Linked DNA regions of Thermopolyspora flexuosa. The protein of the gene in region 3 interacts with the protein of the main gene of each other region in a pairwise test. Links are inferred from orthologs where the notes say so. Each region holds a gene or a part of one and is shown on either strand. Other genes may lie near its edges. The genes, in order: FHX40_RS16880, FHX40_RS00915 and ndk.

Region 1 (10,425 bases), 2.7 Mb from region 3 along the record:
GACGCGCTACGGCCGGACGGCGGTGACCACTACCGCGTCTTCACCCCCTACTGGCGGGCCTGGTCGGCCGAACAGCGGCGCGCGATCGTGCCGCCACCGCCCGTGGTCCGGGTACCGGAAGGCCTGGACCCAGGCGTGTTGCCGTTACCGAAGGCCGAGCCGTACGGCGTGCTGCGGGGCGGCGAGACCGAGGGGCGCCGCCGCATGACGTTGTGGCTGCGGCACTGCCTGGACACCTACGCCGAGACGAGGGACGATCTCGCGGGGGAGACGACCTCCCGGCTCAGCCCGTACCTGCACTTCGGCTGCCTGTCGCCGCTCGAGCTGGCCAACGCCGGGGCGGCGAGCGAGGAGTTCGTGCGGCGGCTGTGCTGGCGCGACTTCCACCACCAGGTGACGCGGGCCTTCCCCGACATCGACCGCCGCGAGTACCGGCCGCGCGGGCGACGCTGGAACGACGACAAGGACGTGGTCGCGGCCTGGCGTGAGGGCCGGACCGGCATGCCGATCGTGGACGCCGCGATGCGCCAGCTCGCCGCGGAGGGCTGGCTGCACGACCGCGCCCGGCTGATCGCCGCCGCCTATCTCACCCGATGCCTGCGCGTGGACTGGCGGATCGGTGCCGAACACTTCGCCGAGTACCTGCTCGACGCCGATGTCGCGGTCAACTGCGGAAGCTGGCAGTGGCTGGCCGGGACGGGCAACGACACCCGGCCCCACCGGGCGTTCAATCCGGTACGGCAGGCCAAGCGCTTCGACCCCGACGGGGAGTACGTGCGCCGGTATGTGCCCGAGATCAGCCACCTGCCCCGCACGTTCATCCACGAGCCGTGGAAGACCGGAGTGATCCGCCACTATCCCCCGCCCATCGCGGTCAACTGGGACCCCGTCGACCAGGACCTCCGCGAGGACTAGCGCGGCAACCGCGACCGGTGGCGATCGCCCCCGCGCGGTGAGGGCCACCGATGGCGGTGAGGGACATCGGTGGCGCACCTGGGCCGGAGGCCGCGGGTACGGCGGGCCGCACGGCGTGCCGGGCATCCCGCTGCGACCGGGGACCGGGGCCATCGCCCTGCGACCGGGGTCTGCGGCGGGATGCCCGGCGGTTATCCACAGAACGGCGTTCTGCCGCTCGGCGGTCGCGGCCGGCGACGCATGCTGATGGCCGTCCGACACGAGGAGGCCGTCATGCAGATCACCTTCGCCGTGCCCGAGGCGATCACCACCCGCTACGTCGTCACCGTCGACCGCGCCCCGGCGGACCCGTCCGCCGTGGTGCCCTGGCGCATGCCCCACCCCCACCGGCGGGAGGCCGCCGCCGCCCTCGGCACGCCCCGGCTGACCATCACCTGCCACCCGCCGTCCCGCGTCGTGGTGTCGAGCACGACGTCGCCTTCGGCACATCCGAGGGCCGCGTTCCTGGCGTGCGCGGCGGCCCGGGCGATCGCCGACGCCTACGGCGGCGTCGTCGAGGATCCGGTCACCGGCAGGACCGTCACCGCCGCCCCCGAGCCGCCGCCGGGGAACGCCGTCTTCCCGCTCACCGACGACTGGCTCGGCTGGCACGTCGAAACACCCTCCCCACGTCCCGTCCACCGCCTGGTTCCGGTGCGGGACGGGTCTGCGAGTGGTCCGCAGGGTGGTCCCGCACGCTCGCTCGAGTCCGGCGGGCCGTGCCTTCCCTCCGCGGCGGGCGACGATCTCGGCCGCCACCCGGCGCGTGCCATCGGTTCGAGCTGGTCGGTGACCACCCGTGGCCTGTGCCGATTCGGCCTGCCCGAGCTGATGCTGGAGTCCGGCGCCTGGACGCACGGACACCACCCCTTCGGCTTCCTGCGGGCGGCCGCGCAACGGCTCCTCGACGAGCACCTCGCCTGGCTCGCGGCGCATCCCACGGGCGGGTTACGCACGATCTGCGGCCACCTCAGGGTCGACGGCCGAGACTGCGTCACTCCCCGGGTCGACCACCGCGACGCTTACCGCCTCCCAGGCCGACCCCAGCTCTACGGAGCCGCGGCGGCCGCGCGCGACCACCGGAGAAGCGCGGTGGCGACCATGTCCCGGTCTGTTCCGCCGGGCACGAGGCGGTACGCCCTGGTGCGGCTCTCCCTCGTGCGGATGCCTCAGGGCGAGGCTCCCGGACCGACGGCGATCCGAACGGAGGCCGGATGCGCATCCCGGCCCGGTACGCCCCCGTCACGCCCCGATCGGTGGCGTATGGAACGGTCCGAAGGGGAATGCTCGCGGGCCGAGGCGTTACGCGCACAGACCTGGAAGGAGGAATCCCGGCAGGTGACGGCACGGGAGGACATCCACTCGGTGCCTCGCTCCCTGGAGTGGTGGCCGAACCCTGACCGGTCGGAGACGGCGACACCGCCGGCGGGGCCGTGCGCGGCGGATCCGGCGCGGGGCGTGCCCGTGCTTCGGATCCGGCCTCCGGTGACGTTCCGCGACGACCCCGGCGGGGCACCCTGCCCCGCCTGCGCCGGGTCGTCCTCGCCCCCTCAGGTCGTCTGGGGGCGGGCCGCCTAAATGCCGTTGCGGACGAAAATGTCGGCATTTTCGGCGAAGGAAAGTCCGGGAGCGCTACTATCGCTGGCGAAGCGGCGATATGTGAACGTTACGGCATGCCTCGGACATGGCCGAGCCAACGGGTCCCTCAAGGAGAACGTGGATGACTGAGCGTGCCCCTGCCGGTGTCGATGTCAATACGCCGAACATCGCCCGGATCTACGACTACATGCTTGGGGGCAAGGACAACTTCGCCGTCGACCGTGCCGCCGCGGAACAGGTCCTGAAGGCGTTTCCCGAGTCACGCGAGGGGGCGCGGCAGCATCGGGAGTTTCTCGGCAATGTCGTGCGATTCCTGGCCGGTGAGGCGGGCATCAAGCAGTTCATCGACATCGGTGCCGGCCTGCCGACCCAGAAAAACGTGCACGAGGTAGCGCAAGAGGTCAATCCGGACGCCCGTGTCGTCTACATCGACAACGATCCGGTGGTGTGCGTGCACGGCAGGGCGCTGCTCGCCAACTCGCCGAACGTCGCCATGGTCGAGGCCGACCTGCGCGAGCTCGACGACCTGTGGGACAGGACGCTCGCCACCGGCCTGATCGACCCCGAGGAGCCGGTCGCGGTCCTGCTCTTCGCGATCCTCCACTTCCTCGAGGACCCGGGCGAGCAGGTCGCCGAGATCCGGCGGCGCATCGCCCCGGGCAGCTACCTCGGCATCACCCACATGGTCCGCAGGCCGGCGCGGGAGAACGACGTCGAGACGGTCGGCTCGGTGTACGCCGCCTCCGCCCCGGGCTTCAAGGCGAGGACGGTGGAGGAGGTCAAGGCGTTCCTGGGCGACTTCGAGCTCATCCCGCAGGAGAAGTTCATACCGCTCCAGGTGGTCGCACGGCTCTCCTCGATCGGATGGGGCGGCGTCGGAAAAAAGCCCTGATGGGAACGTTTGCGGTGGCTTGTGCGTCCTGAGTGACGTGACCTCTTTCAATGCCACCGACCCCCACGGCCAGACCGGTTCGGACGACGACATCCGCACGCTTCGGGAGCGCGTGCGGCGCTTCGAGCGCCTCACCCGGGAGCGGGCCGTACTCGACTCGCGGATCCACGAGGTTCGCGCGCTCATCGGCGAGCTCGAAGCCACGCTCGCCAAGGAGGAGGACGACGTCGCCCGGCTGGAGCACGGGTTCCGGGCCTTCCTCGCCGCGCTCACCGGCGGCAAGGAGGAGCGGCTCGCCCGGGAACGGGCCGAGGCCGAGGCGGTACGGCTACGCCTCGACGGCCAGCGCAACCGGCTCGAGTGGCTGCTGTCCGACCTGCGTGCCGTGGAGGAGGGGCTCGCCGAGCTCGACGGCGTGCAGCGGGAGTTCGAGGTGGCGCTCGCCCGCAGGGAGCGCGAGCTGATCGCCTCCGGCGACGTGCGCGCCCAGGAACTCACCGCCATCGCCCGCGAGCTCGCCGACGCCGACGCCGACCTGCGTGAGCACGAGGAGGCGCACCGGGCGGGCGTCGCCGCCGCGCAGGCGGTCGCGGAGGTGCTGAAGAACCTCGGCGGCGCGCGCAGCGCCTCGACCTGGGACATGCTGGGCGGGGGCGGCTTCGCCGACCTCGTCGAGCACGGTCACCTGCGGCAGGCCGACGCCGCCGCCTGGCACGCCCAGCGCGCCCTCGACGCCTTCGGCCGGGAGCTCGCCGACGTGGGCATCCACGCCGAGCCGCGCCTGCCCCAGATCGACACGCGCTGGTTCGCCGACATGTTCTTCGACAACATCATCGTCGACGCCCTGCGGCACCGCCGGATCAACCAGACCGGCGAGGCCGTCGCGGAGGTGGCCGTGTGGATCGACACTACCCTGCACACGCTCGCCACCCGCCGCGACGGGATCCGGGCCCGGCGCGAGGAGCTGCTCGCCCGCCGGGAGGAGCTGCTCAGCTCCTGACCCTCGGCGTCAGGACAGGTGCCGCTCGAGGGACTCGAGCTTGGCGGTCATCGCGCCGGTGACGCCCGGGCGGATGTCGGCCTTGAGCACGAGGCTCACCCGGGGGGCGACCTCGGCCACCGCCTCGACGGCGCGCTTGACCACGTCCATCACCTCGTCCCACTCGCCCTCGACGGTGGTGAACATGGGATCGGTGCGGTTGGGCAGCCCGCTCTCCCGGACGACCTTGACGGCCCGGGCCACCGGCTCGGCGACGCCCTCGCCCACCCCGAGCGGTGTCACGGAGAACGCAACGATCATGTGGAAACCCCCTGTCTGCGGCCTGTGGCCACCTTAGGGGAGCTTCCAGTCGATCGGCGTCGCCCCCTGCTGCTCCAGCAGCCGGTTCGCCCGGCTGAACGGCCGGGAGCCGAAGAAGCCGTTCGCGGCCGACATCGGGCTGGGGTGGGCGGACTCGATGCACGGCACCGAACCGAGCAGCGGCTTGAGGCTGCGGGCGTCGCGGCCCCAGAGGATCGCGACCAGCGGCTTGCCGCGGGCGACCAGCGCGCGGATCGCCTGCTCGGTCACCTCCTCCCAGCCCTTGCCCCGGTGCGAGGCGGGCTTGCCGGGCTGCACCGTGAGCACCCTGTTGAGCAGGAGCACGCCCTGCTGCGTCCACGGCGTCAGGTCCCCGTTGGAGGGGTGCGGGAGGCCGAGGTCGGACATGTACTCCTTGAAGATGTTCACCAGGCTGCCGGGCAGCCGGCGCACCTCGGGGGAGACCGAGAAGCTCAGCCCGATGGCGTGCCCGGGGGTGGGGTAGGGGTCCTGCCCGACGATCAGCGCCTTCACCTCGTCGAAGGGCTGCGTGAAGGCCCGCAGGACGTTCTCCCCGGCCGGGAGGTAGCCCCGGCCCGCGGCGATCTCCTGCCGGAGGAACTCACCGAGCGCTCGGATCCGGCCTTCGACGGGTTCCAGGGCCTTGGCCCAGCCCGCCTCGACGATTTCGTGCAACGGACGACCTGACATGGCCGTTCACTCTACCCGCGGCCTCCGACAGCCGCGGGGGCGTTGCGAGGCCGGGACGGCTCCCGGCACGCCGGCCGGGCGGCACCCCGTGCCGGGGAGCGCCGCCCGGTCCGGACGGGGACCTCCGGTGCCCGTTTGCCCCCGCGAGGCAGGCACCGAAGGTCCGTACCCTCCCGCCGGGCCTACTTGACCGAGCCGGCCAGCAGGCCCTGGACGAAGTAGCGCTGGAAGGCGAAGAAGAGGATGAGGGGGATGATCACCGAGAGGAACGAGCCGGGGGCGAGCACGTCCACGTTGGTGCCGAACTGCCGCATCTGGGACTGGAGCGCCTTGGTCATCGGCTGGTTCTCGGTGTCCGCGAAGACCAGCGCGACGAGCAGGTCGTTCCACACCCACAGGAACTGGAAGATGCCGAGCGAGGCCACCGCCGGCTTGGCCAGCGGGAACACCACGGTCGCGAAGATCCGCCACTCGCCCGCGCCGTCCATGCGCGCCGCCTCGAGCAGCTCCTTGGGGATGCCGACGAAGAAGTTGCGCAGCAGGAAGATGGCGAACGGCAGGCCGAACGCGACGTGGAAGAGCACCACGCCCGGGATCGACCCCATGATGTCGAGCGCACCGTAGAGCCGGGCGATCGGGATGAGCGCGATCTGGATCGGCACCACGAGCAGCGCCACCACGATGAGGAACACGATGTCCCGCCCGGGGAAGTCGATCCAGGCGAACGCGTACGCCGCGAGCGCCGCGATCGTGATCACCAGGAAGGTCGACGGCACCGTGATGAACACGGTGTTCCAGAACGACGCGGTGAACCCGGACGCGAGCAGGCTGCTGTAGTTCTCCAGGGTCAGCTCGGCCGGCTTGGTGAACACCGTCCACCAGCCGCTGGAGTTGTTCGCCTCCTCGGTGCGCAGCGACACCACGAGCAGGCCCAGCGTCGGGACGAGCCAGAACAGGGCGAGCAGCACCATGAAGACCTGCAGCACGCCGCTGCCGAACCGGTCGACGATGCGGCCGGCGAGGCCGCGGCGCGGGGCGCCGGTGGCGGCCGTGGCGCCACCCGCCCGGGAGAGTGCGGCGGTGGTCATGCGGCCTCCCCACAGGTCAGGCCGGTCATCCGCGCGGATCCGCTCATTGCTGCTCCCTCCTGAACCGGCGGATGTTGAAGAACATGAACGGCAGCACCAGCACGAGGAGGAAGATCGCCAGTGCGCTGCCCAGGCCCTGGTTGTTGCCGCCGCCGAACGAGACCCGCCACATCTCCAGCGCGATCACGTTCGCCTGCGGCTGCACCGACCCCGGTGCGATGACGAACACCAGGTCGAACACCTTGAGCACGTTGATGATCATCGTGACGAACACCACGAGCAGCACCGGCGCGAGCAGTGGTACGGTGATCCGGCGGAACACCTGCCACTCGGTGGCCCCGTCGATGCGCGCCGCCTCCAACGCGTCGCGGGGGATCGCCGACAGGCCCGCCGCGATCAGCACCATCGCGAACCCGGCGTGCACCCAGATGTAGGCGCCGATGATCGCCGGTGTGATCAGGGTCGGGCCGAGCCACTGCAGCCCGTTGAACGGCGCGGTGAAGTTCTCCTTCGGCAGCCGGACCGTGTAGGAGCCGGCCGGCAGGTTCTCGAAGGTGAACGTGCCGTCCTCGTTGGTGGTCGTGGTCGCCGCCACCCGGCCGTTCGCGACCGCCTCCACAGTGATGCCCGCGAGGCCTTTCTCGGTGCCGTCGACCTGGTTCACGGTGCCGCCACCGCCCTGGGTGAAGTCGAGCCAGACGACGCCGGTGAGCGAACCCGGCGCGGGCTGCGGCGGCGCCTTCGCCGTGGCCGCCTCCGCCACCGAGGCCGGCGGCAGGCCGACGAGCGGGACGAGCACCGTCTGCCCGGGCTGCGCCTCCTGCTTGGTCACGACCGCGCCGTCCTGCGCGGCCACCGGGGAGGCGTCGTTCTCCCGGGGACGCGCGCCCGGGTACCCGGTGTTGGGCCGGAACACGTCACGCACCGTGGTGATGATCGCGTTCGCCACGCCCTTGTCCGGGTCGGCGTCGTAGACGAGCCGGAAGATGACGCCCGAGGCGAGGAAGGACACCGCCATCGGCATGAACATCACGAGCTTGAACGCGGTCACCCAGCGGATGCGCTCGGAGAGCACCGCGAAGATCAGGCCGAGCACGGTGACCACCGACGGCGCCACCACCACCCAGATGAGGTTGTTGCGGATGGTGGTGAGCATCCCGGGGTCGGTGAAGATCGTCCCGTAGTTGCCCAGCCCGACGAACTCGTTGCCGCTCGCGTCGTACAGGCTGCGCCACAGCGAGTAGATGATCGGGTAGACCACCCACGCGCCGAGCAGGATGAACGCGGGCAGCAGGAACCACACCGCCACGGCGGGGGAGGGGCCGAGCCGGCGTGCCTTCCCGCCGCCCGCCGTGGCGGCTCCCCTCCTGGTGGTGCGGGCCGCCGCCCCCGCCCCGGCCGCCGCGGCGGCGAGGGACGGGCCGCCCGAGGTGCCGGGACGCGCGGCGGCCGACGCGCCCTGCTCGCGCTCCCGGTCGAGGCTCCGGCCGGAGCCGGAGGTCACTGCGTCATGCTGCGGTCCGGTGGGGACCCCGGCGGCGGGCGCCTCGCCGCCGCCGGGCGTCCGCGGGCCGTCGAACCGTTCGGTCACGGCCTCGCCCCTTTACTGCTCCCAGGCCTTCTTGGCGTCGGACTCGAGCTTCTTCTGGATGCCCTCGATGTCCGAGGGGTTGCGCAGGAAGTCCTGCAGGCCCTTCCAGAGGCCCTTGCCGTCGGTGCCACCGAAGGCGCTCGGCGCGAGGTCGGACATGTCGTACCGGACCGACTCACCGGCGTTGATGATCGTCTGCGCGAGCTGGCGGGTCAGGTCGCTCGGGTAGTTGTCGGGGGAGACGTTGCGGTTCGGCGACAGGTAGCCGGGCGTCTTCGCCCAGATCGTGCCGCCCTCGACCGAGGCGAGGTACTCGAGCAGCGCCATCGCGCCCTCGCTGTCCTTCATCGCCACCGCGACGTCGCCGCCGAGCACGACCGGGGCGGTGTCACCGGCCGCCGGGAACGGGAAGATCTTCGCCTCCTCGCCGATGGTGGCGCCGGACTCGCTCGCCGCCGCCGCGACGAAGTCGGCCTCGATCACCATGCCGGCCTTCTTCTGGCCGTAGACCTGGGTGACGCAGGTGGGGAAGTCGGTCTGCAGGGCGCCGTCCGACCCGCCGAGCATGAACTCGCTCTTGCCGAAGATCTGGGCCATCTTCTCCATGGCCGTCTTCACCGTCGGGTCGGTCCACGGGATCTCGTGGTTGGCGAGCTTGTCGTAGTTCTCCGGGCCCGCGGTCGACAGGTAGATGTTCTCGAACAGGTCGGTGAGGGTCCAGCCGGAGGCGCCGCACAGCGCGAACGGCGGCGTGCCCGCGTCCGCGAGGGTCTGCGCGGTCTTGCCGACCAGCTCGTCCCAGGTGCTGGGCGGGGTCACCCCGGCCTCGTCGAACGCGCTCTGCCGGTACCAGATCGTCGACTTGTGCGCCGCCTTCACCAGCACGCCGTACACCTGGCCGTCGACCGAGCCGAGCTCCTTCCAGTACGGCGTGTAGTTCTGGTCGATCTGCGCCAGCACGCCCGCGGACAGCGGCTTGAGCGCGTTCTGCCTGGCGTACTGCGCGACCAGGCCGGGCTGGGGGAGGATGGCGATGTCCGGCGGGTTGCCGCCCTGGATGCGGGGGCCGAGGTAGGCGCCGGTGTCCTCACCGGTGGAGGCGTAGGTCACCTTCGCGCCGGTCTTCTCCTGGAAGGCGTCGAGGACCTTCTGGAAGTTCGCCTGCTCCTCACCGGTCCACTTCGCCGCGACCTCGATGGTCACGCCCTCCAGGCTCTTCGCGGGGGCGCTGCCGGCCGCGCTCGGCTGGGCCTGGCCGGAGTCACCTCCCCCACCGCTGCCGCACGCCGCCGTGGTGCAGGCGAGCGCGAGAACGGCGACCGCCGCTGGCAGTCTGCGCATGATCTACCTCCTGCTTTCTGCCCCCGAGATTGGTTTCGTGCTGTGATGGGTGCCCGGCGGGCATGCCGGGCGAGAGAGAGGGTGTAGGGACCGGGCCGGGAACCGGCCCGGAAACGGTGTCGGGTCCAGGGGCCGGGGCCGGCGAAAGGCCCTCGGCTAGGGGTTCCGGGTCGTCTCGATGAGTTGCTCCCGCAGCCGGGCGATGGTCTCCGCGCCGGATCTTCGGAACGCCAGAGCGTCCGACACGTTGCCGGCGATCACCAGGCTGATCTGGTTGTAGTCGGCGTTCACCGGGCGGGGGCGGGCCCGCAGGATCGTCTCCTTCAGTACCGGCAGGTAGGGATACTCCTTGATCAGCTCGGGGTCGTCGTAGAGCTCGGCCCACACCGGCGGGAACGAGCCCTCGGCAAGCACGAGGCGCTGGATGTCGATGCCGGTGAAGAAGCGGATGAACTCCAGGGCCGACTTCTGCCGCTTCGACGCGGCGTTGATCGCGAGGTTGTAGCCGCCGAGGGTGCTCGTGCCGGGCCCGTCCGCGCCCGGCAGCGGCGCCACCGCGAACTTCCCCTTGATCGGCGAGTTCTTCGCCGGGCCGTACGCGTGCGGCCAGTTGCGCGCGAACACGTACCGGCCCTCCTGGAAGGCAAGGCGGGTCTCCTCCTCCTTGTAGGAGAGGGCCTCCTGGGGGATCCAGCCCTCGCGCACCCCGGTCGTGAGGAACTCGAGGGCCCGCTCGGCCGCGGCGTCCACGTTCACCGCGGTGCCGTCCGCGTTGAGCAGCTCGCCGCCGGCCGACTGCACCGCCTCAAGGAAGTTGACGGTGAGCCCCTCGTACGGCAGGAACTGGCCGGCGTACCCGCCCAGGCCGTGCTCGCGGCTGAGCCGTTTGGCCTGCTCGCGCAGCTCCGCCCAGGTCTTGGGCGGCTTGAGCCCGGCGGCGTCGAGCAGG
Region 2 (10,226 bases), 1.1 Mb from region 3 along the record:
CGACGGGGTGCAATCCCTCGCTGGTGCCGACCGCCGCCCAGTACCCCAACGGTCTGCTGCCGCAGGCCTATCTCTGCCCGCTGCCGAACACCAAGGGGCACCAGCTGCGGGCGGACGCGGCGATCGCGTTCGCCGCGATGAACGAGGCGTACCGTAAGCGGTTCGGCAGGCCGCTGTGCGTCACCTCGAGCTACCGCAGCCTCGGGGCGCAGCAGGCCGTCTACTACCAGCGGCCCGGCCTCGCGGCGATCCCCGGGAAGAGCAACCACGGGTTCGGGCTCGCGGTCGATTTGTGTGGGGGTGTGGAGGTTTTCCGGTCGCCGCAGTTCAACTGGATGGAGGCCAACGGCAAGAAGTTCGGGTTCATCCACCCCGACTGGGCGTACCGGAGTCCTTTCGAGCCCTGGCATTGGGAGTACGACCCCGAGCTTGGTGCGAAGCTCTGAAGTCGGGCTTCTGCTTCTCCTCTCTTCTCCGTTCTTCTCCTCTTCCTCCTCCGCTGCGCTGCTCTTTCGCGCGCTCGGGTGAGGGGCGTGTGTCTCCGTGCGGCTTCCCGCCGAGCGGCTTGGGGTGAAGGTGCTCGGATGCACCGGTCATCGGCGGGGGCGGATCGCCACGGAGAGGCGGCCGGTCGATTGGGCGAGGGCCAGGTGGGCGGCCTGGGCCGGGGTGGTGGCGAGGACGACGAGGGCTCCGGTGCCGCTGTCGCCGGTGGGGGTGGTGATGACGCGGACGTTCTGGGCCACCGGGAGAGCGGCGGTGGGGCGGTCGGTCAGGTCCGTCGGGGCGCTGAGGACGTCGATCGTGTCGCCGGGGGAGAGGAGCTTGGCGGCGTCGGCGTCGGCGATGCGGACCGGGGTGGCGAGCAGGTGAGTGCCGTAACCGGCCAGCAGGCCGGGGCCGAGGAGGCGGGCGTCGGTCAAGGGCTCGCCCGCGCGCATGGGGGAGGCGAGGACGCGGCCGGTCACCTGGGCGCCGGGGCGGAGGACGCCCGCGGGGAGCACGTCGGGTGGGAAGCGTGCGGAGGTGACGTCCGCGGCGGTGAGCGGGCCGCCCGGGAGGTCGCGGGCCGCCACGAGGATCTCCACGCCCGGGGCGGGGCGGACCGAGATGAGGGCGCAGGCCATCGCGGTGGCGGCGAGCAGGGCGGCGATTGGGCGACGTCGCCGGGCGAGGAGACGACGCAAGGTGTGCATGGTCGTTCGTGACTCCTGAGGCGGGGTCGGGGCGTCGGCATCGATCGGTGGTCGGTACGGCTGCGCGGTTCGGCCGTGGACCCGGTCGCGGGCACGACCTGGCTGGGCATGGTGCGCAGCCGGGGTTGGGTCTGGTACCGCTGCCGTCCTGCCGCCGCGCCGGTCGCGGGGGGCGAGGCGGCAGGGGCAGGTCGGTCTCGTCACGCCAGGGTGTGGGGGATGGGCGCGCCAAGGTGGCAGGTGCCGGCTCGGGTTGTGGCCGGTGCCGTCCGCCGAGGGGCGTGGCGGGTCGTCGGCGGGCTCGGCGGCCGGCCGGTCAGTGGCTGGCCGGATGGACGGTCGCCGGGCTAGGGGAGCTCGAAGGGGAGTTTGATGCCGTCGAGGGCGTGGCCGCAGGGGCAGGTGCGTTCCTCGGGGAGGGCCTCGACGACCTTCGCCACCAGGGAGCGCATGCGTTCGATGTTGGCGGCGAAGAAGGCGAAGACCTCCTCCTGGCTCACGCCCTCGCCCACCTCCACGCCGGCGTCGTGGTCGGTCACGAGGGAGAGGGAGGTGTAGCAGAGGGCGAGCTCGCGGGCGAGGACCGCCTCGGGGTGGCCGGTCATGCCGACGATGGTCCAGCCGTTGCTCGCGAACCACTGGGACTCGGCGCGGGTGGAGAAGCGGGGGCCCTCGATGACGACGAGGGTGCCGCCGTCCACGGTGGGCCAGCCCTCGGCGCGGGCGACGGAGACCGCGGCGGCGCGGCCGGCCGGGCAGTAGGGGTCGGCGAAGGTGACGTGTACGGCTCCACCTTCGTCGTAGTAGGTCTGGGGGCGGCCGGAGGTGCGGTCGACCAGCTGGTCGGGGATGACGAGGGTGCCGGGGCCGTACTCCTGGCGGAGGGAGCCCACGGCGCTGGGGGCGAGGACCTGGCGTACGCCGAGGGAGCGCAGGGCCCACAGGTTCGCCCGGTAGGGGATGCGGTGCGGGGGATAGCGGTGGCCCCTGCCGTGGCGGGGGAGGAAGGCCACGGTCCGGGAGCCGATGCGGCCCACGGTGATGACGTCGCTTGGGGGGCCGTAGGGGGTGTCGACCTGGAGCTCCTCGGCCTCGTCGAGCAGGGAGTAGAAGCCGGAGCCTCCGATGACGGCGATGTCCGCGCGAGTGACCATGGCGCCGACACTAACGAATGCGGTGGCTCGTGCGGATCCGGGTGGGGTGGTCCTGTGGATAACTCCGCACGGGTGGGCACGGCCTGTGGATGGAGGGCCGCGCACCTGTGGACAAAGTCCCGGGCAGGGCTCGTCGGCAGGGCGTTACGTGAGTGACTCCGTCGGCCCGAGGCCGGGTCCTGCCGTTTTGGGTCGCGTTTACCGCACGGTTGACGGAATCAGGGTGCCGGTACGGCGAGCCGAATCAACCGGTAAAACCGCGTGAATCGGGGTGGGATTTGGCATTGCGAAGGCGTACGAGCCGGGTCGCCGAGATCGAAGGGCCGTTTCCGCCGGCCGTTCTGCCGCGGCGCGGCGCCGACGACGGCATGGGGAAAGGGCTTGGGCGGAGACCGTCAACGCCCTTTGCACGCGATGGCGTTTTCCCCGCAATCCGTAAAGGCGTGCGTGAAGCTTTCGCGGGCCGTACGCGATGGCGACCCGGCCCGTACGCGCCGTTGCGTCGGGGAAAGGGAGAATCCACCACCCGGCGGCAGGTCGTCCCTCGATGCGCCGTTGTGGCCGGATATGCCGCAGGCCGCGCCGATGGGTCGTGACCGACGTGGCCGAGGACGCCGTGCGGCCACTTGGTGCGGCACCGCACCAGGTCACGGTCGTGGCCGCGAAACGCACGGGGCGTCCGAATGCTCGCCACCTCGCACGTGCGCCGGAGACCGGCCTGCCACGGGCCGACGGCGAAGTCCGGGGTCGGGTGCGGTGGCGGGAACGGCGGCGGAAGGCCTGGGGACGATGTGGGGATCGTCCGGGCTGTGGCCGCAGGCCCGGCTTGGGCCCTGTGGGGCCGGGCAAACCGGGCCGGGTACGGAGTGCCGAGCGGCGACGCCCGGGCGACGCCTGTATCCGCTTGCGGGCGGAGGAGTGGCCGCGCTCAGCGGGATGCGGTCGGCTCAGGCGGCCGAGGTCGACGCGGTGCTGCTCGTGCTGTCGGACTTGCTGCTGCTGTCGGACGAAGAGGAGCTCGAGGTGCTCTTGCTCCCGTTCGAGCTCGACGAGGACGACGAGGACGAGCCGTTCGACGAGCGGTTGTCCGTGCGGTAGAAGCCGGAGCCCTTGAAGACGATGCCGACCGGCGAGAAGACCTTGCGCAGCCGTCCCTTGCAGCTCGGGCACTCGGTCAGCGGGTCGTCGGTGAACTTCTGGACGACCTCGAGCTGCTCGGAGCAGGCGGTACAGGCGTACTGGTAGGTGGGCACGCACTCCTCCTCAATGGCTCACACCGACTGGCACTCTGACGGTGCGACTGCTAATGGTACGGCTCGGACTAGCATAAATGCCACTCAGGTCCGGTCTAGCCCGCTTGACCAGCGCCTTCGCATCGCACGGCCCCGTGCGCCGCCGACCCGCCGCACCACCGCGGCACGGTCGCCAACACCGTCCGCCCCCTACCACACGGCGATCCCTCCCCGGTACGGCACAGCCGCCTTGGCGCCTGCCAAGGCGTGACGCAGGCCACGGTAAAGGCCGCAGGCGGCAGCCTCAGTCCCCCCGCTCGCCGTACCACCCGGCAAGCTTGCCGCTGCGGCTCACGGCCCGCAGGCGGCGCTCCACGGCCTCCCGACACGCGGCCGTGGCGACCACGAGAAGCTGGTCCCCGGTGAGCAGCCGGGTGCTCGGCTCGGGCACGAAGGCGCGGCCCTGGCGCACGATCATGGTGACCGCGGCGTCGCTGGGCAGCCGCAGCTCGAAGATCTCCACGCCGTCGAGCCGGGAGCCGGGCGGCACGGTGACCTGGAGCAGCTCGGACTTGAGCTCCTCCAGCGGCGCGGCCTCCACGTCGAGGTCGTGGGCCTCGCCGGGATCGGTGACCTTGAGCAGCCGGGCGGCGAGCGGCAGCGTGGGCCCCTGGACCAGGGTGAAGACGATCACGATGACGAAGACCTCGTTGAAGATCGTCTTCGCTCCGGGCACCCCGGCCGCCCACGGGATGGTGGCGAGCACGATCGGCACCGCGCCGCGCAGCCCGGCCCACGACAGGAACGCCTGCTCCCGCCACGGGATGGCGCCGATCCGGGCGACCCGGGCGAGCAGCGCCGAGGCCACCACCGAGGCCGGCCGCGCCACCAGGATCAGCGCGAACCCGGCCACCAGCCCGGGGACGAGCGCGGCGGGCAGCTCGTCCGGCCGGGCGAGCAGCCCCAGCATGACGAACAGCCCGATCTGGGCGAGCCACGCCGCCCCCTCGGCGAACCCGCGGGTCGCGGCCCGGTGCGGCAGGCCCGCGTTGCCGAGCACCACCGCGGCGAGGTAGACGCCGAGGAACCCGCTGCCGTGCGCCAGCACCGCCCCGCTGTACGCGCCGAGCGCGACCGCGAACACCGCGAGCGGGTACAGACCGGACGCGGGCAGCGCGACCCGGCGCAGCGCGAACGCGGCGAGGAACCCCACCCCGAGCCCGATCGCCCCGCCGATCGCGAGCTCCAGCAGCACGTCGAGCACGAGGATGCCGGCCCGCGTCGCCGCCGCGCCCCCGGTGCTCAGCGCGGCCACGAGGATCACCGCGGGCGCGTCGTTGAAGCCGGACTCCGCCTCCAGCGTCCCGGCGAGCCGGGCCGGCAGCGGCAGCCGGCGCAGCACCGAGAACACCGCGGCCGCGTCGGTCGAGGCGAGCACCGCGCCGAGCAGCAGCGCCGACCGCCAGTCGAGGCCGAGCGGCCCCGCCGTGCACGCGGCGAGCACGACCACGCTCACCCCGACCCCGGCCGTGGCGAGCACGATCGCCACCGGTACGGCCGGCCGTACCTGCCGCCAGTTCGTGGTCAGCCCGCCCTCGGCGAGGATGACCGCGAGCGCGACCAGGCCGATCTCCCGGGCCAGCTCGGCGTCGTCGAACACGAGGCCGAACCCGTCCTCGCCGAGCAGCAGCCCGAGGCCCAGGTAGATGAGCAGGCTCGGCAGCCCGGTGCCGTGCGCGATCCGGACCGAGACGATCGCGGCGATGACCACGCCCGCGCCGAGGAGCAACCAGACGTCGAGATGCATCCGGCGCCCCCTCCCCGCCCGGTCTCACCGGCCGTATCCGTGCATGTGAGCCACGTAATTTCCGTTACGTCGCCGCCTCGACCCGCCCGACCCTCACGATTCCCGAGGGGAGTGCGGCGTACCGGACGGGCTGGTCGTGGGGCTCGGCGGGCACGCCGTCGACCAGCTCGCCCTCGTGCAGCAGGGCCACCGTGGGCACGTTCGGGCCCACCCGGGCGAGCGCCCGGTCGTACGAGCCGCCGCCCCGGCCGAGCCGTACCCCGGTGGTCCGGTCGACCGCGAGGGCGGGCACGATGACGAGCGCGGCGGTGCGGATCGCGTCCACGCCGCGGCGGGTGTCGACCGGCTCGAGCAGGCCGTTTCTCCCCGGGGCGAGGGAGTCCGGGCCGTCGTAAACCGCCCAGTCAAGATCGTTGTCAGGGCGCAAAACCGGCAGCATCACGGTCGCGCCGTGCTTCCACAACGCGTAAACGAGGCCGTGGGTGGAGGGCTCGGTGCCGAAGGACCAATAACACGCGACCAGCCCCGCCATCTGCACCCACGGCTGGTCGAGAAGCGACTCTCTGATCGCGGCCGCGGCGCCCTGCGGGTCCTTCACCGTGGCCCGCCTCTCCAGGATTCGGCGACGCCACTCCCGCTTCTCCATAAGCCCCTCCATTAAAGTCAATGCATGGCTGACTTCGACACTGTGACGAAAGCCGTCATCCCCGCGGCGGGTCTCGGAACACGATTCCTCCCCGCCACCAAGGCAACGCCGAAAGAGATGCTGCCCATCGTCGACAAGCCGGCCATTCAGTATGTGGTCGAGGAGGCGGTGGACGCCGGACTCCTCGACGTGCTGCTGGTCACGGGCCGGAACAAGCGTTCCATCGAGGACCATTTCGACCGAGCGTACGAGCTGGAGGAGGCGCTCGCCGCAAAGGGGGACGAGGTACGGCTGTCACAGGTGCTGGAGACGGCCGACCTCGCCACCGTGCACTACGTACGGCAGGGCGAGCCGAAGGGCCTCGGCCACGCGGTGCTGTGCGCCAAGCAGCACGTGGGCGACCACCCTTTCGCCTGTCTGCTCGGTGACGACCTGATCGACCCGCGCGACCCGCTGCTCAAGCGCATGATCGAGGTGCGCAGGCGGTACGGCGGCAGCGTGGTGGCGCTGATGGAGGTACCGAAGGACCAGGTCTCGCTGTACGGCTGCGCCGCGATCGCCCCCACCGAGGAGGATGACGTGGTGCGGGTCACCAACCTGGTGGAGAAGCCCGCCCCGGAGGACGCCCCGTCGAACTGGGCGGTGATCGGCCGCTACGTGCTCGACCCGGCGGTCTTCGAGGTGCTGGAGGAGACCAAGCCCGGCCGCGGCGGCGAGATCCAGCTCACCGACGCCCTGCTCACGCTCGCGGGACGGGACCGTGACGAGGGCGGCCCCGTCCACGGCGTGCTGTTCCGCGGGCGTCGCTACGACACCGGCAACAAGGCCGAGTACCTGCGCACCGTGGTGACGTTCGCCGCGGAACGCGAGGATCTCGCGCCCGAGTTCCTGCCGTGGCTGCGCCGCTTCGTGGAGGAGCGGGTCCGGTAGGCCACAATAGGCAACGTGCACGATCCCCGACGCCCCGGTGACGGCGTCACGCTGAAGCCCGTCGACCGGCACCTGGAGGAGATCCTCGCGACCGTGCGGGCGGTCACCCCGCTCGAGCTCGATCTCGACCAGGCGCTCGGCACCGTACTCGCCGAGAACGTCACCTCCCCGCTGCCGCTGCCGCCGTTCGACAACTCCGCGATGGACGGCTACGCGGTGCGGGCCGAGGACGTGGCCGGCGCGTCCGAGACGCGCCCGGTCGTGTTGCCGGTGATGGACGACGTGGCGGCCGGGGACGGACGCACGTACGCGGTGGGCCGCGGCATGGCCGCACGCATCATGACCGGCGCCCCGGTCCCCGGCGGCGCCGACGCGGTCGTGCCGGTGGAGTGGACCGACGGCGGCACGGTGCGCGTGGCGATCCGCCGCGCGCCCGAGCCGGGCAACGCGATCCGCCGGGCCGGCGAGGACGTCCGGCCCGGCCAGGTCGTGCTCCCGGCCGGGACGCCGATCGGCCCGGCCCAGCTCGGCATCCTCGCCGGGGTGGGGCGGCGCCGGGCGCGGGTGCTGCCGCGCCCGCGCGTGGTCGTGATGTCGACCGGCGCGGAGCTCGTGCCGCCGGGCGAGCCGCTGGCCCCCGGCAAGATCTACGAGTCGAACAGCTACACCCTCTGCGGCGCGGTACGGCAGGCCGGGGCCGAGGCGTACCGCGCCGAGGCGGTGACCGACGACCCGGCCGTGTTCCTCGACCGGCTGGAGTCCCAGCTGGTGCGGGCCGACGTGGTGATCACCAGCGGCGGGGTGTCGATGGGCGCGTACGAGCCGGTCAAGGAGGCGCTCGCCCCGCTCGGCACGGTGCGGTTCGACAAGGTCGCGATGCAGCCCGGCATGCCACAGGGGTTCGGCGTGGTCGGCGAGGACCGGGTGCCGATCTTCTGCCTGCCGGGCAACCCGGTGTCGGCGTTCGTGTCGTTCGTGCTGTTCGTCCGGCCCGCGCTGGACAAGATGCGCGGCCTGCCCGCGGGCCCGCCGAAGACCGTGCCCGCGACCGTGGACGCGCCGCTGCGCTCGCCCAAGGGCAAGCGCTCGTTCCTGCGCGGCGTGCTCGACGGCGACGTGGTGTCGCCGGTGCGCGGCCAGGGGTCGCACCAGCTCGGCGCGCTCGCCGCGGCGAACGCGCTCATCGTCGTGCCCGAGGACGTCACCGAGGTGCCCAAGGGCGCCACGGTCCGGGTCATTCCCCTCTGAGCACGCGCCCGACGTACGATCTGGGGTATTCGTACGGTTGAGCGACTGCCGGCGGCGGCCGGTCAGGAGGGCGATATGCGTGGGCTGACCCATATCGACGAGACCGGTGCGGCCCGCATGGTCGACGTGTCCGCGAAGGACGTGACCGTGCGCACGGCTCGCGCCACCGGCCGCGTGCTGCTGTCGCCGGAGGCGGTGGCGCTGCTGCGTTCCGGCGAGGTGCCCAAGGGCGACGCGCTCGGCGTGGCCCGCATCGCCGGCATCCAGGGCGCCAAGCGCACCCCGGACCTCATCCCGCTGTGCCACCCGATCGCGCTGCACGGCGTCAAGGTCGACCTGACGGTGGTCGACTCGGGCGTGGAGATCTCCGCCCGGGTGAAGACCGCCGACCGCACCGGCGTGGAGATGGAGGCGCTCACCGCGGTCAGCGTGGCCGCGCTCGCGCTCATCGACATGGTCAAGGCCGTGGACCCGGCGGCCGTCATCAGCGACGTGCGGGTGGAGGAGAAGACCGGCGGCAAGACCGGCGTGTGGACCCGGGACGCCGCCGCCGAGGGCCCGGAGGCGTCCTCGTGAGGGCGCTCGCGATCACGGTCTCCAACCGGGCATCCAAAGGCATCTATCCGGACAAATCCGGCCCGCTGCTCGTCTCGCTGCTGGAGGACGCGGGCTGCGAGCAGGTGGACGGCCCGCTCGTCATCCCCGACGGCGAGGCGGTCGAGACCGCGCTGCGCGACGGCGTGCGCGACGGCTACGACGTGATCGTCACCACCGGTGGCACCGGGCTCACCCCCACCGACCTCACCCCCGAGATGACCCGGCGGGTGCTCGACCGGGAGATCCCCGGCATCGCCGAGGCGATCCGGCAGGTCAACCGGGATAAGGTGCCCACCTCGATCCTGTCGCGCGGCCTCGCCGGCGTGGCGGGCCGCACCCTGATCGTGAACCTCCCGGGCTCGTCGGGCGGCGTCAAGGACGGCATGGCCGTACTCGCGCCGATCCTGCGGCACGCGGTCGACCAGATCCACGGCGGCGACCATCCGCGGGGCTGAGCGTCCACGGGCTGAACGCCGCCGTCCCGAATAGGGAGAATTCGTGGCAAAGGAGGACGGCGTGGCGGATCGGCGGTCGCAGGGGGATGATTGACAGGTGGATCGACTTCGCGGTTGGCCGGTGACCCTGACGGAGGGGCCGGTCGGCCTACGGCCCATCCGGCTCCGTGACGTACGGGTCTGGCGTGAGACGCGGCTGCGCAACATCGAGTGGTTGCGCCCATGGGAGCCCACGAATCCGGAGACGCCGCTCTACCGCACCGGCCTGGGGCCGTACATCGCCATGGTGGGCACGCTGCGCCGGGAGGCGCGGCAGGGCCTCGCCATGCCCTGGGTGGTGACCTACGAGGGGCGTTTCGCCGGACAGCTCACGATCGGCGGCATCACGTGGGGAGCCGCCCGTTCCGCCCAGGTCGGTTACTGGATCGACAAGGCGCTCGCCGGTCGCGGCATCATTCCGACCGCGCTCGCCATGGCCGTTGACCACTGTTTCTTTACCACGGGTCTACATCGCCTGGAGGCCAATATCCGTCCGGAAAACCACGCCAGCCGTAGGGTGGTGGAGAAGCTCGGTTTCCGGGAGGAGGGCCTACGCCGACGTCAACTGCACATCAACGGCGCCTGGCGAGACCACATCTGCTACGCGCTGACGCTGGAGGACGTGCCGAACGGCCTTTTGGCGCAGTGGCGGCGTACCCGGGAGGCGGCTGCTCGCGACGGCTCCTGAATGACCAGTGCGTTAACAGCCTTGCCGATCTCGCGACACACCGCACCGAATACTCGTCAATCAATGACACACAGTCTTACGGTGCGTGACGTGAGCACATCGGTGACGGCAAAAGACCCAGGATGTGTTCACGCTGCCCGGAGGCGGTGCCATGGGTAGCGTATTCCTTTATCTCGCCATCGTCCTGATGTGGCTGTGCGTCCTGGTCCCGATGTGGCTGCGCCGGGACCGTAC
Region 3 (10,129 bases):
GCGGCGCCCGACCCGTAGGGCAGGTGGTTCACCCCGTCCTCGGCGTACCCCACCGCGTCGGCGTACCGGCGGTCCCACAGCGCGACCGAGGCCTGCATGCCGCGCGCCCAGCCCATCAGCGAGGTGTGCCCGGCGATCCGGGCGTAGGTGTAGGCGGCCCGGGCGAGCTGGTCGGCGGGCGCGCGGCGGCCCATGTCCATGCTCGCGTTCGCCATGAGCCCGCTCAGCGCGCCGATCAGGAAGTACAGCTCGATCGCCTGCGGCGGGTGGATGCGCCGCTCCAGCGCCTGGCGGGCCCGCTCCTGCAGCCGGCGCATCTCCACGAACAGCGGCAGCGGGGCGTCGACGACGTACCGGCGGCAGACCCACACCATCTCGGTGCGCAGCCGCTCCAGCGTGGCCGGGCCGATCTCGCTCGCCTCGGCGCGCTCGGCGTGCTCGCTCGTCTCCTGGGCCACCGCGGCGACCGGGTCGACGGACAGCAGCGGCCTGCCGTCCACGGGCGTGTAGTCGCGGGCGAAGCCGAGCTGCACCGGGCCGGTCTCGAACAGCCGGCACAGCAGGTCGGTGTAGTCCCGGTCGGGGCGGGCGCCCGCCTCCCACTCGCGCCAGGACCGCTCGGTGAGGCCGCGGCGGCGCAGCCCCTCCCGGTCGCACATCCGGTGGAACTGCGCGATCGCCTCCTCGACCGTCCAGCCGCGCGCCAGCCGGAAGCACTTCAGCCGGGTGACGTCCGGGCAGGTGGCGTGGATCTCCTCGGCCATCTGGCTGATGATCGCCGGGGACGGCGGCCGGTCGAGCCCGGCGAGCGTGCGCTCGCGGACGGCGGCGGCCACGGTGTGGACCGCACGGTCACGGCCGCGTGCGGCGCCGCGACCGGCGCCGCGGGGGGAGTCGCTCATCCGATCTCCAGATACCTGTCTCCAGATACCTGTGTGCCAGGTTTTCCAAGGTCACGTGGGGTTGCCGAGGGCTGGTACGGCTTTCGCGGGGCCCGCGCTATCCGGACATATATCTCCTTTCCGGGTGCCCGAAAAGGTGGATCCGGAAAGTGCGCGCGGATCGAGACACGACCGCCGCCACCCGGGCGCCGTCGCCCGCGCGCGATGGGCGCGTCCGCCCGTTACCGTCGTCGGTGACGCGGGCCGGTGGCAACATGCGAGCCGCTCTCCGTGACGGGAGGATTCACCGCAGTATCCGGGCAAACGCCAACAGGTCACGTAAAATCACGCAGGGGCGGAATTCGCCCTGATCGGCGGGATGGTGCCGCCCTTGTGGAGCTGGGCGAGGAAGAGCTGCCCGCACAGGCTGCTCGGGGTCTCGGCGAACCACACCTCGGGCGGGTCGCCCTCGTCGACGGCGGCCCAGCGTCCCGCGGCGTACACGATCCGATAGTCGGGGAACGCGTCGCGGAGCAGCCGCAGGGCGCGCCGCCGCAGCTCGGCCTCCCGCCCCTCGACGTCGTGGAGCGCTCTGTCCCGCATCGCAGGTCCTCCGTCAGCGATTGTTCAACCCCGCAACTCCTGTCGTTTCCAGAGTGTTCGCCTGACGGGGAACGCGCCAGTGAGAGTTCGGGTCGCCGAACATGCGGACCGCTCTCATGTCGGGCATCCGGACGGCCGATTTCGTCGCCGTTCGCGACTTATCTGAATGATCGCGCCCGGATGTGAATCGCCTGGAGCATGCCGATCGCGATCATGTTGGCGAAGGTCGCGGTCCCGCCGTACGAGACGAACGGCAGCGGCAGCCCGGTGATCGGCATGATCCCGATCGTCATGCCGATGTTGATGAAGGTCTGGAACGCGAGCCAGGTGACCACGCCGACCGCGACCATCATGCCGAACCGGTCCTCGCACATCCGGGCGATGCGCAGCCCGCGCAGCAGCACCACGCCGAGCAGGATCACCACGGCGATCGACCCGACGAAGCCGAACTCCTCACCGGCCACGGTGAAGATGAAGTCGGTGTGCTGCTCGGGCACGAACCGGCCCATGGTCTGCCCGCCGCGGAACAACCCCTTGCCGAACAGCTCCCCCGAGCCGATCGCGATCAGCGCCTGGGTGCTGTTGTAGCCGACCCCGCGCGGGTCGACGTCCGGGTTGACGAACGCGGTGAAGCGCGCCACCTGGTACGGCTTGAGCACGTCCAACGCCCAGACGGCCACCGCGCCGCCCGCCGCGGCGAGGCCGAGCAGGGCGAGCCAGCGTTTGCGCAGCCCGGAGAAGACGAGCACCCCGACGAGGATCACGCAGAACACCATCGTGGTGCCGAGGTCGGGCTGGAGCAGCACGAGCGTGATCGGGATCGCCGTGGCGACGAGCGCGAGCACCACGTCCAGGCCGCGCGGCCGGTCGGTGCCCTCCACCGGCCGGTGGAGCAGCATGGCGAGCATGAGGATCAGCGCCGGCTTGGCGGTCTCCGACGGCTGGAAGGCGAACCCGCCGCCGAGCAGGATCCACGAGTGCGACCCGTTGATCGTCGCGCCGAGCGGGGTGAGCACCAGCCCCAGGGTGACCAGCGCCGCCAGGTACGCCAGGGGCGCGTAGGCCTGCAGCTTGCGCGCGTCGGCGGTGGCGATCACGGCGAACAGCACCCAGCCGATGCCGAGGTTGAGCAGGTGCTTGTTGATCAGCCCGGTCGGCGCGCCCGCGGCCCAGGTGCGGGTGGACGACCAGACGAGCAGGGCGCCGATCACCGACAGCAGCGCCACCGAGACCAGCAACGCGCCGTCCATCTGCCGCACCGCCGACCGCACCTTCAGCGCCCTGCCCGCGAGGGAGCCCCGCTGCGCGGCGACGGCGCGGGTCATGGCGTCACCGTGCCGTCGGGCGCGATGACCGGCGGACGGTCCGGCGGCCTGCCGCCGGGCAGCGCGGGCTTGCGGCCGATGCCGTAGATGCCCTCATAGATCCGGCGTACCGCGGGCGCCGCGGTCTCCGCGCCCATGCCGCCCTGCGAGACCATGACCACCACGACGAACCTGGGGTTCTCCGCGGGCGCGAACGAGGCGAACCAGGAGGTGTCCTCCTTGCCGTACACCTCGGCTGTGCCCGTCTTGCCCCCGACGTTGACCTTGTGGAACGGGAAGCCCTGGAACGCCCCGGCGGCGGTGCCGTCCGACGGCACCTGGCTGAGCGCCCGGCGGATGTAGTGCCGCACGTGCGCGGGCACCGGCACCTCGCCGATCACCGGCGGCGTGATCTCCTTGATGACCTTGCCGTCCGGGGCGACGATCGCCCAGCCCACGCGCGGGCTGCGCACCTTGCCGTCGCCCACGATCGCCGCGTACGCGACCGCGAGCTGCAGCGGCGTCACCAGCACGTCACCCTGGCCGATGGACAGGTTCGCGGCCTCACCCGGCCAGAACTTGTACCCGTCCACGCAGTGCTCGTAGGCGAGCCGCTTGAGGAACGACGCCCGTGGCGGGTCGGTCTTCGCCACCTCGGGGTACCCGGTCTTGGCGCGCGCGCAGCTCGTCTTGCTCGTCTGCCGCCACAGCTCCTTCTTCCACGCGCGGTCCGGGATGCGGCCCGGCGACTCGCCCGGCAGGTCGATGCCGGTCCTGCGGCCGAACCCGAGGGCGCGGGCCATCTTCGACATCGGCTCGGACGGGTTCGGCTTGCCCTCGATGCCGCCGTCCCGCCGCCACTGCTCGAACGCCGCCTGGTAGAAGATCGTGTCGCAGGACTTCAGCAGCGCGGTGTGCAGGTCGATCACGCCCATGCCGATGCCGCGGAAGTTGCTGAACGACCGGCCGCCGATCATCACCGAGCCGGGGCAGTTGTACTTGCCCTTCAGCGGGTAGCCGTCCTTCACCATCGCCGCGACCGACGACACCTTGAACGTCGACCCCGGCGCGTACTCGCCCTTGATCGCCCGGGACACCAGCGGGTAGCCGGACTTCGGCGACATCAGCCGCTCGTACTCGGCGCCGGAGATGCCGCCGGTCCACACCGTGGGGTCGTAGCTCGGCCGGCTCGCCAGCGCGATCACCCGGCCGGTGCGCACGTCGAGCACCACCCCGGCGGCGCCGTCCGCCTTGGGCTTCTTCCGCATCGCCTCGGCGAGCGCCTCCTCCACCACCGCCTGCACCTTGGCGTCGATGCTGGTGATGAGCGTGGCCCCGGGCTGCGGCGGCACCTGGCTCTCCAGGCCGGTCACCTTGCCCATGCGGTCCACGCCGATCCGCCGCTCGCCCGGCTTGCCGCGCAGGTAGTCGTCGTACACCGACTCCAGCCCGTCGCGGCCGACCAGGTCCATGCCGGAGAAGTCCTTCTTCAGCTCGGCCTTGCGGTCGAGCTCCTCCTGGGTGATCGGCTGCAGGTAGCCGAGCACCTGCGCGGCGTGCCACCGCCCCGGGTAGTCCCGCACCGCCTGCACCTCGGCGGTGACGCCCGGGAAGTCCTCCTGCCGTTCCAGGATCTGCAGCGCCTGCCGCTTGGTGACCCGCTGCGCGATCGGGATCGGATGGTACGGCGAGCCCGGCCAGCACGGCCGCGACACCTTGGGCCCGCACGGCCGGATGCGCTTCTTCAGCTCCTCCACGGGCTCGCCGAGCACGTCCGCGAGCCGTTCCAGCACCGCGTGGCCGCCGTCCTTCATCTTGCCGAACCGCGCGGGGTCGATGGAGACGACGAGCGCGGCCCGGTTGCGCACCAGCGGCCGGCCGGACGAGTCGAGGATCTGCCCGCGCACGGCCGGGATCACCACGTTCCGCGTGCGGGTCTCGTTGGCGGCGGCGACGAACTCGGCGCCGCGCACCACCTGGACCTGCCACAGCCGCACGCCGAGCACGGCGAGCATGGAGACCAGCAGCACCTGCAGCACGAACAGCCGGGTCCGCCTCGGGCTTCTCACGCGCGCCTCCACATCCGCACGGCGGCCGGCCGCGGCCGGGCCTTGCCGAGGGCGCGCCCGACCGCCCAGACCACGACCGGGACGGTGAGCAGGTTGTAGGCGACCAGCGGGATCCACGACCGCGCCGCCACGGCCTGCTCGGCGCGCGGGTCGCCGAGCAGCGCGGCGAGCGCGGCCGACAGCAGCGGCGCGGCCACCGCGCACACCACCGCGGCCGACAGCACCGCGCCCGGGGCGCGCTCGCTCGCCCGCCCGGCGAAGTAGCCGATCAGGCACAGCACGAGCGCGTGCGCGCCGATGACGTGGTCGGCCGGCGGCAGGACGTCCACGGCTAGCCCCACCGCGAACCCGATGAGCGCGCCGGCCCGCGCCCCGCGCAGGAACGACAGCGTCACCACGAGGGGCACCACGAGGTCCGGCCCGCCGCCGGGCAGCGCGAGCATCCCGGCGACCGACACCTGCACGACGAGCACGGCCGCCACGCCGAGCACGAGGAGCATGCCGCGCAGCACCTCAGGCACCCCCGTCCGCGGCCTCGTCCGCGCGCCGACCGGCGCCGGCCGTACCGGTGCGGGCCCGCCGGGTGTCGGCGGCCCGCTCGGTGGGCCGATCGTTGTCCCGTTCGGTGTCCCGGCCGGGGGCGGCGGCCTGGCCGGGGGCGGGCGGCAGCAGGGCGTCCCGCGGGTCCCGCCGCGGCCCCTGCACCACCACGCCGACCACGTCGAGCGACGAGAAGTCCACGTACGGGCGGGCGAGCGCCACCTTGGTCAGCTCGCCCGGCGTCGGCTCCACCCGCTCGACCACGCCGATCGGCACCCCCGCGACGTACGGCGCGCCGTGCTGCGAGCCGAAGCTGACGATGCGCTGGCCGGGGGTGACCGAGACGGTCGAGTCAAACAGCCGGAACCGCACCAGCGTGTCGCCCATGCCGTGACCCAGTCCCTTCACCACGCCGATCTCGTTGCCGCCCTCCAGCCGCGCCCCGGCCGCCGTCGCCGGGTCGGTGAGCAGCGCCACCGTCGCCGAGTGCTCCGCCGCCCGGACCACCCGGCCGACCAGACCCTGCGCGTTGAGCACGGTCATGTTGCGCCGCACCCCGTCGGCGGTGCCGACGTCGATCTGCGCCGCCTCCTCCAGGCCGGGCACCCCCCTGCGGGCGATCACCTGCGCGGGCACGATCCGGTAGCCGCCGAGGCCGGCGAGCCCGAGCAGGCGCCCGAGCTGCTCGGCGCGCTCCCGGTCGAGCGTGCGCGCGGTGAGCTCGGCCCGCAGCCGCCCGTTCTCCTCCTCGAGCGCCCGGATGCGCTGCCGGGCCGAGGGGGCCTCGGCGAGCGTCGCCGCGAGGTCGCGCACCGGCCGTACCAGGCTCGTGCCCACGCGCTCCGCCCCGGTGAACACGGTGGCGCCGATCCCGTGCAGGAACTCCAGCGGGGATTTGGCGCCGCCCCGGTGATCCACCGTGATGAGCACCAGCGCGGTGGCGAGCAGCACCCCGAGCAGGAGCCGACTTCCCCGCGTGTCACGCATCAGTTCCGGGGCTCCGGTACGAGCACGTGCTGCAACGTGTCGAAGTCCTCCACGCACCTGCCGGTGCCGAGCGCGACCGAGTCGAGCGGGTTGTCCACCAGGTGGATGGGCATGCCGGTCTCCTCGCGGAGCCGGTCGTCCATGCCGCGCAGCAACGCCCCGCCACCGGTGAGCGCGATGCCGCGATCCATCAGGTCGCCCGACAGCTCCGGCGGGCACTTGTCGAGGGTGGTCTTCACCGCGTCGACGATCGCGTTGATCGGCTCCTCCGTGGCCCGGCGGATCTCCTCCGCGGTCACCACCACCGTCTTGGGCAGGCCGGTGACGAGGTCGCGGCCGCGGATCTCGGCCTGGGGGTTGTCGTCCGTCGGGCACGCCGAGCCGATCGCGATCTTGATCTCCTCGGCGGTGCGCTCCCCCAGCATGAGGGAGTACTCCTTCTTGGCGAAGCTGATGATCGCCTGGTCGAGCTCGTCCCCGGCGACCCGGATCGACTGGCTCACCACGATGCCGCCCATCGAGATGATCGCCACCTCGGTGGTGCCGCCGCCGATGTCGACGACCATGTTCCCGGTGGGCTGGTGGACGGGCAGGCCGGCGCCGATCGCCGCCGCCATCGGCTCCTCGATGATGTAGACGCGCCGCGCCCCGGCCTGGTAGCCGGCCTCCTTGACCGCCCGCTGCTCCACCCCGGTTATGCCACTCGGCACCGCGATGATGATGCGCGGTTTGGCGAACAGGCAGCGTCGGTGAATTCGCTGGATGAAATAGCGCAGCATGCGCTCGGTCACGTCGAAATCGGCGATGACCCCGTCCTTGAGGGGACGCACCGCGACCACGTTGCCGGGGGTACGGCCGATCATGCGCTTGGCCTCGATCCCCACCGCGACGATCTTCCCCGTGGTCGTGTTGATCGCGACGACGGAGGGCTCGTTGAGCACGATGCCGCGCCCTCGCACGTAGACCAGGGTGTTGGCGGTACCCAGGTCGACGGCCATGTCACGGCCGAGAAAAGCCAGCTTGCTGCCCATGAGGAGAGGAGCCTTCCACGGTGGTTACAGGAAGGTGATGGTGCCCGGGAGAGGACATGTTATTGCGGAACGCATCTGAATCGTAACTGAGCGTATCGGATGCTGGGCGCAAGCAAGCCGTCTCGTTCTCGGAAAATCTGGCGGATCACCGGCCACCGAAGGCGGGACGGCGGGCCCCTCCGGCGGCCGGGCGTGCGGACACACGAACGCGGCCCCGGCGTCGTGATCACCCCGGGGCCGTCGGTCGCGGAGGGCTCAGAAGCGGTCCGGGAAGAAGATCTTGATCTCGCGGGCGGCGGACTCCGGCGAGTCGGAGCCGTGCACGACGTTCTCGCCGATCTCCAGGGCGTGGTCACCGCGGATCGTGCCGGGGGCGGCCTTGACCGGGTCGGTCGCGCCCGCGAGCGCGCGGAACGCCTGGATCGCCCGCGGCCCCTCGACCACCATCGCCACCAGCGGTCCGGAGGTGATGAACTCCACCAGCTCGCCGAAGAACGGCTTCTCGGCGTGCTCGGCGTAGTGCGCCTTGGCTGTCTCGGCGTCCAGCGTACGCAGATCCATCGCCACGATCTTGAGCCCCTTGCGCTCGATGCGGCTGATGACATCGCCGATCAGACCGCGACGGACACCGTCCGGCTTGATGAGGACAAGCGTGCGCTCGGACACGGGTTCTCCTTCGAATGGATTGGCGGGACCGCGGAACACGGTTTTGCTTGACAGCCCCGAAGCTTACCGGCCCCGGCACCCGGCGCTGTGCCGGAACACCCCCGCCCGCGGGCCCGGGCGGGGGCGCGCACGTCTCGGCACAAAGGCGCCTCGGTGCGAGAGCGTGGGGTGCCCGTCACCCGCCGCGCTCGTCCGGACGCCACTCGTCGCCCTCGCGGCCGCGCCGGCCACCCGGCTCGCCGGGGAATCCGCCCCGCGGCGGTTCCGGGCGCTCCCCGCCGCCGACCGGCCCGGGGCCCGCCTCGGGCGACGGGCTCGGCGGTGGCACCACCGGCCGGGCGCCGTGCAGACCGTCGCCCCGGGCCACCACGACGTCCATCACGGCCGTGGGCTGCGCGGGATCGTACGGATCCGCGGCGGCGTCCGCGGCGTGCCCGCCCGCGCGGCGGCGCAGCGGGATCGCGGTGAGCACCAGGGCCGCCACGACCGCGAAGCCGGCCACGAGCGCCCAGGTGTGCAGCGTGGCGACGAACCCGTCGACGAGGTCCTGGGCGTCGAAGCCGGGGATGCTCTCCACGGCCCGCACCCGCGCGATCTGCATGCCGGTGCCGAGCAGGAACCCGGCGAGCACCCCCGACGCGCACAGGGTGAGGCCGAACAGGGCCGCCTCCGTGGCGGCCGTCCGGAGCGCGGCGGCGAGCGCCACCGCCGCACCGGCCGCGATCAGCGTGAACGGCACCACCAGCACCAGGCCGTCGGGGTCGGGCACGAGCAGCCGCGTCGCGGCGAGCCCGGCGACCAGTACGGCGAGCCCGATCCGGACGGGTTGCGCGCCGGGGCCGCCCGTGCCGGTCTCCGATCCTGCGGACGACGCCGCGCGCCGGATGAGGCGGTCGGCGAGCACCGGCGCGGCGAGCGCGACCGCGACCGCGATCGCGAACGGCGGCCAGAGCCCGATCAGGCCGGGGCCGCCCACCCCGCGCAGCTCCACGTAGGTGGTCTGGGCCGCGGTGGGCAGCACGACCAGCCCGGTCACGGCCATGGTGAGCGCGAGCATCCGGCCCGCCGCCCCGTCGGGGGCGCCGAACAGCGCCAGCGCGAACACCACGAGCGCGGCGACGGCCGCGGCGGCGATGGTGAGGACCGACGGCCAGTCGAAGGTGATGCCGAGCGCGAGGGCGGCGATCCCCACGGCCGGCGCCGTCGCCGCCAGCGGCCGGCCGCCCGCCGCCACCGGCCGCGTCACGGCCTCACCCGCCTTGCGCCACAGCACGAGGTGGACGCCGCCGACGGCGAGGGCGAGGCCGGTCACCACGGGATAGGGCTGGAGGGTGACCCGCCAGGAGGTGGCCTGGTCGAGCGGCCAGAGCGCCAGCGCCTGGGCGGTGAGCAGGCTCGCCGCGAGCACGCCCGCCCACAGCGACACCAGCACCCGCCCGGCGCGGCCGTGCCGTTCCCGTGCCGCGAGCAGCGTGCCGCACAGCACGAGCCCGCCGCCGACGCCCTGCAGCGCCCGCAGCGCCCCGACGGCCACCGCCGAACCCGCGTACCCGCCCGCCGCCGTCGCCGCCGCGAGCAGCGCGAGCCCGGCGAGCAGCATCGGGGCCGCGCGCAGCCGCCGGGCCGCGAGGAGGGCGAGCGGCACGGTGAGCACGAGCGCCGGGAGCGCCATGCCGTGCGCCCGGGTCATGTCGACCTTCGAGACGTCGGGCGGCAGCAGCTCCGCGACCACCGAGACGGTGTTGGGGATCGTGACGCTCGCGAGCGGGAGCGCGAGCACGATGAGGAGCCCGACCACGAGGTCGAGCACGAGTGACAGACGGACGGCGCGGGCGGATCCGAACGCCCACGCCCGCCGAATCTGGGGGACGGCCATGTCGGCCGACTTTAGCGCGAAGTCACGCCCTCGACACGGTGAGCGATGAATATTGCTGTGAACCACAGGGCCATGAACAGGACACCGAGGAAGAACATCGCCGAAACCAGGAACCCGGTGGCGACGGCGAGCACCTGCAGCACGGTCCCCAGCGTGTACGCGAGCGGCTTGC

The links.
Region 1: the proteins of ndk (region 3) and FHX40_RS16880 interact in binary tests that used the Escherichia coli proteins (3 or more experiments, as listed by UniProt). The link is inferred for Thermopolyspora flexuosa from one-to-one orthologs.
Region 2: the proteins of ndk (region 3) and FHX40_RS00915 interact in binary tests that used the Escherichia coli proteins (3 or more experiments, as listed by UniProt). The link is inferred for Thermopolyspora flexuosa from one-to-one orthologs.

Annotation. Positions count from the first base shown.
Region 1 is NZ_VFPQ01000001.1:3,978,270-3,988,694, reverse strand. Bases 3,618-6,589 are described here. They hold FHX40_RS16880 (uracil-DNA glycosylase), read right to left. Parts: upstream 5,457-6,589; coding sequence 4,779-5,456; downstream 3,618-4,778. Other genes in these bases: FHX40_RS16870 (ABC transporter permease), read right to left, coding at 6,588-6,589; FHX40_RS16875 (carbohydrate ABC transporter permease), read right to left, coding at 5,639-6,544; FHX40_RS16885 (MTH1187 family thiamine-binding protein), read right to left, coding at 4,455-4,745; FHX40_RS25145 (hypothetical protein), read left to right, coding at 3,618-4,445. Also shown: FHX40_RS16905 (cryptochrome/photolyase family protein), read left to right, coding at 1-915; FHX40_RS16900 (hypothetical protein), read left to right, coding at 1,189-2,532; FHX40_RS16895 (SAM-dependent methyltransferase), read left to right, coding at 2,675-3,445; more of FHX40_RS25145, read left to right, coding at 3,483-3,617; more of FHX40_RS16870, read right to left, coding at 6,590-8,135; FHX40_RS16865 (ABC transporter substrate-binding protein), read right to left, coding at 8,148-9,476; FHX40_RS16860 (ABC transporter substrate-binding protein), read right to left, coding at 9,633-10,425. UniProt on the Escherichia coli protein: Excises uracil residues from the DNA which can arise as a result of misincorporation of dUMP residues by DNA polymerase or due to deamination of cytosine.
Region 2 is NZ_VFPQ01000001.1:200,453-210,678, forward strand. Bases 4,245-7,017 are described here. They hold FHX40_RS00915 (5-formyltetrahydrofolate cyclo-ligase), read right to left. Parts: upstream 6,036-7,017; coding sequence 5,454-6,035; downstream 4,245-5,453. Other genes in these bases: FHX40_RS00910 (potassium/proton antiporter), read right to left, coding at 4,245-5,389; galU (UTP--glucose-1-phosphate uridylyltransferase GalU), read left to right, coding at 6,060-6,965; glp (molybdotransferase-like divisome protein Glp), read left to right, coding at 7,017-7,017. In the rest of the region: FHX40_RS00890 (D-alanyl-D-alanine carboxypeptidase family protein), read left to right, coding at 1-446; Flp pilus assembly protein CpaB, read right to left, coding at 594-1,196; FHX40_RS00900 (S-methyl-5'-thioadenosine phosphorylase), read right to left, coding at 1,544-2,350; FHX40_RS00905 (FmdB family zinc ribbon protein), read right to left, coding at 3,298-3,603; more of FHX40_RS00910, read right to left, coding at 3,887-4,244; more of glp, read left to right, coding at 7,018-8,213; cyclic pyranopterin monophosphate synthase MoaC, read left to right, coding at 8,289-8,789; FHX40_RS00935 (MogA/MoaB family molybdenum cofactor biosynthesis protein), read left to right, coding at 8,786-9,265; FHX40_RS00940 (GNAT family N-acetyltransferase), read left to right, coding at 9,363-9,992; sepX (divisome protein SepX/GlpR), read left to right, coding at 10,144-10,226. UniProt on the Escherichia coli protein: Involved in the removal of 5-formyltetrahydrofolate.
Region 3 is NZ_VFPQ01000001.1:1,278,756-1,288,884, reverse strand. What follows is about bases 6,377-9,052. They hold ndk (nucleoside-diphosphate kinase), read right to left. Parts: upstream 8,082-9,052; coding sequence 7,671-8,081; downstream 6,377-7,670. Other genes in these bases: FHX40_RS05640 (hypothetical protein), read right to left, coding at 8,257-9,052; FHX40_RS05650 (rod shape-determining protein), read right to left, coding at 6,384-7,415; mreC (rod shape-determining protein MreC), read right to left, coding at 6,377-6,384. Also shown: FHX40_RS05680 (NsdA family TPR-like regulatory protein), read right to left, coding at 1-836; FHX40_RS05675 (hypothetical protein), read right to left, coding at 1,227-1,484; rod shape-determining protein RodA, read right to left, coding at 1,643-2,809; mrdA (penicillin-binding protein 2), read right to left, coding at 2,806-4,857; rod shape-determining protein MreD, read right to left, coding at 4,854-5,378; more of mreC, read right to left, coding at 5,371-6,376; more of FHX40_RS05640, read right to left, coding at 9,053-9,957; FHX40_RS05635 (DUF4233 domain-containing protein), read right to left, coding at 9,969-10,129. UniProt on the Escherichia coli protein: Major role in the synthesis of nucleoside triphosphates other than ATP. The ATP gamma phosphate is transferred to the NDP beta phosphate via a ping-pong mechanism, using a phosphorylated active-site intermediate.